3 regions of the Gordonia sp. LMA484 genome follow, and region 2 is predicted to be linked to each of the others. Evidence: predicted binding sites of a transcription regulator. Region 2 holds the regulator's gene; each other region holds the start of a gene.
What was found. The regulator LexA, encoded in region 2, represses DNA repair genes until DNA is damaged. The targets are predictions, from matches to a motif close to CGAACANNTGTTCG.
Positions count from the first base shown of each region.

Region 1: AC4AMJ_RS26255 (HNH endonuclease signature motif containing protein) is a predicted target of LexA. The motif match lies at 1,283-1,296, and genes of this name have one in related genera.
Region 3: AC4AMJ_RS08765 (HNH endonuclease signature motif containing protein) is a predicted target of LexA. The motif match lies at 1,004-1,017, and genes of this name have one in related genera.

Region 1 covers NZ_CM176700.1:5,907,120-5,909,322, forward strand. Annotated here, with positions in the region: gene AC4AMJ_RS26250 (CaiB/BaiF CoA transferase family protein) at 1-1,157, shown strand, start outside; gene AC4AMJ_RS26255 (HNH endonuclease signature motif containing protein) at 1,301-2,203, shown strand, end outside.
Region 2 covers NZ_CM176700.1:2,829,631-2,831,833, reverse strand. Annotated here, with positions in the region: gene ptsP (phosphoenolpyruvate--protein phosphotransferase) at 1-760, shown strand, start outside; gene lexA (transcriptional repressor LexA) at 843-1,574, opposite strand; gene AC4AMJ_RS12425 (LysM peptidoglycan-binding domain-containing protein) at 1,807-2,203, shown strand, end outside.
Region 3 covers NZ_CM176700.1:2,023,789-2,025,991, forward strand. Annotated here, with positions in the region: gene AC4AMJ_RS08760 (AAA family ATPase) at 1-845, opposite strand, end outside; gene AC4AMJ_RS08765 (HNH endonuclease signature motif containing protein) at 1,044-2,203, shown strand, end outside.

The DNA.
Region 1 (2,203 bases), 3.1 Mb from region 2:
GGATCAAGGTCATCGACCTGTCGAAGATCCTGGCCGGCCCGTACGCCACCATGTCGTTCGCCGACCTCGGCGCCGAAGTCATCAAGATCGAACACCCCGACGGCGGCGATCCCACCCGCACCTGGGGCCCGCCATTCGTCGGCGACGACGCCACCTACTACCTTGCCGTCAACCGCGGGAAAAAGTCCGTAACCGTCGACCTGAAAAGCGAAGAGGGGCAACAGCTCATCGACCGCATGCTCGCCGACGCCGACGTGGTGGTGGAGAACTTCCGGCCGGGCAGCAGCCTGCAGAAGATCTTCGACTACCGGGATCTCTCCGCCCGCCACCCGCACCTGGTGGTGTTGCACATCTCAGCGTTCGGCGAGGAAGGTCCGCTACGCGACGAACCCGGCTACGACATGATCGCCCAGGCGGCCGGCGGACTGATGTCGCTGACCGGTGAGCCCGGCGGGGCGCCGATGAAGGCCGGCTATGCCATGGGCGACCTCGGGGCCGGGCTGTTCGGTGTCATCGGGGTGCTCTCCGCGCTGGTCGAGCGAGCCCGCACCGGACGCGGCCAGTACGTCACCACGTCACTCTATGAATGCCAGCTGGCCATGCACGTCAACTGGGCGACCAACTACTTCGCCGACGGTCACCGCCCGCACGGCATGGGCTCGGCGCACCCCAATCTGGCTCCTTATCAAGCGTTTCCGGCCTCTGACGGGTACTTCGTGATCGCGGTTGGCAACGACGCCCTGTGGGATTCGTTGTGCGCGGCCATCGGACGCCCCGAGCTGGCACAGTGCGAGGAGTTCTGGCGCAACCGCGATCGTGTGGAGAACCGGGAGAAGTTGGAACAGGTCCTGTCCGAGGTGTTCGCCGCCGGCACGGTGGTGCACTGGTGCGCGCTTCTCAAACAGCACGGGGTGCCGGTCTCGCCCATCCGTCATCTCGACGAGATCTACGCGGACCCGCACACCGAGGCGATCGGAATGATCGGCACCGTCGCTCATCACACGGGAGAGCTGCGGCAGATCGGCTTTCCCGTGAGCTACTCCGGTGTAAGGCCACCGCTACGGACCGCGCCGCCGCAACATGGCGAGCACACGCGTGAGGTGATCGACCGGTTGCGCGACGACGCCGAGGACCAGTCCGCGTTGATGGCGATGTGACGGTCGAGCAGGCCTCATCGTCGGCTCATTCAAGGGGCGTGTGATGTCACCGATGTCCTGATGCAGAACTGTCACCGATGTCCTGAGAGATGACACTTGCGGGACGCCCGAATGAGGTCTACTCTCGAACGTATATTCGAACGATGGTCCGCTGGGGGGTGGGTATGGCCGAGCCGAACACGCAGGACGCGCAGGAGTCGTTGTCGGAGGTGCCGGGTCTGCTCACCGAGTTGCATGCGGTGTTGGATCGGTTGGCGGCGGCGGATCTGACGCGCTGTAGTGATGCGGAGGTGCTGGCGGTGGCGCGGGCCTCGGAGCGGGCGGTCAATCGGCAGTTGTTCGAGGGTAATCGCCAGATTCTGGAGTTGTCGGATCGGGGTGTGCCGCGGGCGATGGGGTTTCGGAGTTTGACGAACTTCCTCAATGTCGAGGTGCGGGTCTCCGAACCTGGTCGGCGGAAGGATCAGATCGCGGCGACCGGGCGGATGCGGCAGTTGGGTGGGCAGTGCGCCGAACCTCGCTTTCCGGAGTTGGCGGCGGCGTTCGCGGCCGGTGAGGTCGGGCCGGCGCATCTGAGTACGGTGATCGACATTCTGGAGACGATCCCGCAGCAGGCGCCCCACGACAAGAAGGTGGCCGCCGAGGCGTCGTTGGCCGAGTTGGCGGTCAAACACACCCCGGATGAGATCGTGATCCTGGGTCAGCGGGTGTTGGCGCATCTGGATCCGGATGGCGAGTTGACCGACGACAGTGATCGGAAACGTAAGCGGAATCTGTGGCTGAATCGGCAGAACGCGCAGCAGATGTCGAAACTGACCGGCCATCTGGATCCGGAGACCCGGGCGTTGCTGGAGATGATGCTGGCCGCGTGGGCCAAACCCGGTCTCAACAACCCCGAGGATCCCGACGCCCCTTCGGGTGCCGAGGAGGACGCCGACCCCGAGGCGTTGAAAGCGGCCGCCGCCCGCGACACCCGCACCCAGGCCCAACGGAATCATGATGCGTTGGCGGCCTTGTTGCGGGCAGTGTTTGCAGATGGGTTGCTG
Region 2 (2,203 bases):
GACGGTAGAGGAACAGACAAGCCTCTACCGCGAGGTGCTGGATGCTTTCGACGGACAGAAGGTGGTCATCCGCACGCTCGACGCCGGCTCCGACAAACCGCTCAAGTTCGTCACCCAACTGGACGAGGCCAACCCCGCGCTGGGCGTGCGGGGCAATCGGATTGCCCAGGAACATCCCGAGATCCGCACCGCTCAGCTCGATGCGATCGCCGCTGCGGCGAATGGCCGCGAATCGACCGCCTGGGTGATGGCGCCGATGATCGCGTCGGCGGCCGAGGCCGCGGAGTTCGCCGCCGAGGTGCGTGCGCGCGGACTGATCGCCGGTGTGATGGTGGAGGTGCCCGCGGCCGCGATTCTTGCCGAATCCATACTGGCCGAAGTCGATTTCGTGTCGATCGGGACAAATGACCTCACCCAGTACACGATGGCGGCGGATCGGATGTCGGCCGAACTCGCCGGCCTGACCGACCCCTGGCAGCCTGCGGTGCTGTCGTTGATCGCAACCGTGGCGCGCGCGGGTTCCGAAGTGGGCAAGTCGGTGGGCGTGTGTGGCGAGGCCGCAGCAGACCCGGTGCTGGCGTGCGTGCTGGTCGGGATGGGTGTCACGTCGCTGTCGTCGGCTCCAGCCGCGGCGGCCGCGGTGGGAGCCCGACTCGGAGCGGTCAGCATGGACCAGTGCCAGGTTGCGGCCCAGGCGGCATTACGCACGTCCGACCCGGCCGCTGCGCGTGCGGCGGCGACGGCGGCGTTGGACGCCTAGCGTCATCAGGTCGGGCTTCCATGGAGGCCCGACCGGCCGGCTCGTGGCGGCCCGGTACCGGGCCCCGGGCCGGGCCCACCGTTCACACCCGGCGCATCACCGTGACGACCTTACCCAGGATGGCGGCGTTGTCGCCGGGGATCGGTTCGAACATCGCGTTGTGTGGCATCAGCCAGACGTGACCGTCCTTGCGCTTGAACGTCTTGACGGTTGCCTCGCCGTCGATCATCGCCGCGACGATGTCACCGTTCTCGGCCACGTTCTGCTGTCGCACCACGACCCAATCGCCGTCGCAGATCGCTGCATCGATCATCGATTCGCCGACCACGCGCAGCAGGAAGAGCGACCCGTCGCCGACGAGCTCACGGGGGAGCGGGAAGACGTCCTCGACGGCCTCCTCGGCGAGGATCGGTCCGCCCGCGGCGATGCGTCCGAGTACGGGTACGAAGGTGGGAGTCGGCAGTTCTGAGCCACCGGCCGGTGCGGCCGTGCCGCCCGGCGGCGTGTGCTGCTCGCCGTCCTGGATGTTGACGGCGCGAGGCCGATTGTGATCGCGTTTGAGCAGGCCCTTGCGCTCCAAAGTCCGTAGCTGATGTGCGACGGACGAGGTGGAGGTCAGTCCGACCGCCTCGCCGATCTCGCGGATGCTGGGCGGATATCCACGTTCACGCACCGACGTGCGGATGTACTCCAGCACACCCCGCTGGCGGGCGGTGAGGTTCGCCTCGGCGACCTCGGGATCAACCGTCGTCGCGCCCCCGGTCTCGTCGGTCCCACGGGTGGCGTCACGCCGTCCGCCGGCTTTGTCACTCATCGGTGTCCTCCCTCTCGGCGTCCGTCATGTGGGGGCGCCTGCCCGGTTCCTTTCGGAAACCTGCTGGATGTTGCCTTGCTACAGCGCCGACAGTATCCGAACATCCCGACATGTTCAAACATTTGTTCGACGCGTGTCGAGACATTGTCGGTCTGCCGTGATACTAATCGAACATACGTTCCGTCGAACACGTGATCGACAGTCCGGTCGATCGGGAGCCGAGGAGGACACGATGAGCACTGGGACCCTCACGCGCAGCACACGCACCCCGGACGGGGCGGTGTCCAGGTCTGAACGAACGGAGCCCGTGCGCGCCGAGCGTGTGCGCATCGAGCGCGAGCGCACCGACTCGGCACGCACCGACTCGGCAAGCACCGAGCCGACGCGAAGCGGGCGCACGCGTACCGGCGAGCAGGAGCGGGTCCGTCTCGGCGCGGGCACACGGCCGCGGCGCCAGGCGCATCACGAACCCGTCCGCCCGGCCGACCGACGGCCGGCTCGCCCGGCCGTCGGACAGTTACCTCGGGCTGCGGGGACCCGGTGCGCTGTGTCGACGGCCGAATCACGCCTGCACGCACGCCGGAGGGCCACGGCACTGGCGGTACTCGTGGGCTGTGGGCTCGCGGTTC
Region 3 (2,203 bases), 810 kb from region 2:
TCGCGGGCGACCGCAAGGTCGGCAACCTCCCGTGCAATACGGCTCTTGCCGATACCGGGCGGTGCCACCACGTTCACGATCGAACCGCGCCCGGCGATCGCGCCGTCGACGAGAGTGTCGAACATTGCCATCTCCCGATGCCTGCCGACCAGTCGGGCCCCGGTACGCCCAACCACCCCGTGGCGTCGGCGAACCGCCAGCAACCGTCGTGCACGCACCGGTTCATCCGCGCCCTTGATGTGTACCCACTCCGGCTCCGCCAGCACGGCGAGGCCGTCGACCAACCGAGCGGTCGACTCCGACAACATCACGCCGCCCGGCGGGGCCACCGACTCCATGCGTTGCGCGAACCCGACCTGCTCCCCTATCGCTGTGTAGCCGAACGATCCCGAGCCGAGTTCTCCTGCGATCACCTGACCTGAGTTCAGCCCAACCCGCACGCGCAAGTCCACTGCATCGATGCGAGATACTTCCGCCGCAAGGCCGTCGGCTTGCCGTTGGATCTCCAAGGCCGCCAGGCACGCCCGCGCAGCATGGTCCTCCACTGCGACCGGCGCACCGAACACCGCCATCACTCCGTCACCGGTGTAGTCGACGGTCCCTCCGTAGCGTTCGACAACGATCGCCGCCCGCTCGACCAACCCGGTCATGATCTCCCGGAAGCGCTCCGGTTCGACTGCGGCAGCGATACCCATCGATCGGACCACATCGGCGAAGAGCACCGTCACCTGCTTGTACTCCGCACGATCGGCGACCGTTGCCACCGGAGCCCCGCACCGGTCGCAGAACCTGGCGCCGTCGCGCAGACCCGTGCCGCAGGACCCGCACGTGACACCTGCGGCCATAGAGCACCACCGATCCAGAGTTCGCAGCCCCCGACAGTGGTAAGGATAGGGCTTTCACCAGTGCGGAATGGTGTGATCCCCGCCGACTTGGTGCCGTCGATATGGTTACGAACTCTGTCGATCAGGAGCTTGTCGGAGTAACAAATCTGCTGTACTCTCGAACACACATTCGAACGATGGTCCGCTGGGGGGGTGGGTATGGCCGAGCCGAACACGCACGACACGCAGGACGCGCAGGAGTCGTTGTCGGAGGTGCCGGGTCTGCTCACCGAGTTGCATGCGGTGTTGGATCGGTTGGCGGCGGCGGATCTGACGCGCTGTAGTGATGCGGAGGTGCTGGCGGTGGCGCGGGCCTCGGAGCGGGCGGTCAATCGGCAGTTGTTCGAGGGCAATCGCCAGATTCTGGAGTTGTCGGATCGGGGTGTGCCGCGGGCGATGGGGTTTCGGAGTTTGACGAACTTCCTCAATGTCGAGGTGCGGGTCTCCGAACCGGGTCGGCGGAAGGATCAGATCGCGGCGACCGGGCGGATGCGGCAGTTGGGTGGGCAGTGCGCCGAGCCACGCTATCCGGAGTTGGCGGCGGCGTTCGCGGCCGGTGAGGTCGGGCCGGCGCATCTGAGTACGGTGATCGACATTCTGGAGACGATCCCGCAGCAGGCGCCGCATGACAAGAAGGTGGCCGCGGAGGCGTCGTTGGCCGAGTTGGCGGTCAAACACACCCCGGATGAGATCGTGATCCTTGGTCAGCGGGTGTTGGCGCATCTGGATCCGGACGGCGAGTTGACCGACGACAGTGATCGGAAACGTAAGCGGAATCTGTGGCTGAATCGGCAGAACGCGCAGCAGATGTCGAAACTGACCGGCCATCTGGATCCGGAAACCCGGGCGTTGCTGGAGATGATGCTGGCCGCGTGGGCCAAACCCGGCCTCAACAACCCCGAGGATCCCGACGCCCCTTCGGGTGCCGAAGAAGACGCCGACCCCGAGGCGCTGAAAGCGGCCGCCGCCCGCGACACCCGCACCCAGGCCCAACGCAATCATGATGCGTTGGCAGCCTTGTTGCGGGCAGTGTTTGCAGATGGGTTGCTGGGCAAATCCCATCGGGGGTTGCCGGTGCAGCTGATCGTCAAGGCCGACCTCACCGATCTGATCCGGGAGACCGGATTCGGCACCACCGCCACCGGGTCGCTGTTGCCGATCACCGATGTGATCCGGTTGGCTGCCGAGGCCCAACAGTATTTGGCGGTGTTCGCCGATGCGAGCCCGCAGCCCTTGTATTTCGGGCAGGCCAAACGGTGTGCCACCCGGGCTCAACGGTTGGCGTCGTTCGCCCGCCCGGATGGGGAGGTGTGCTCGGC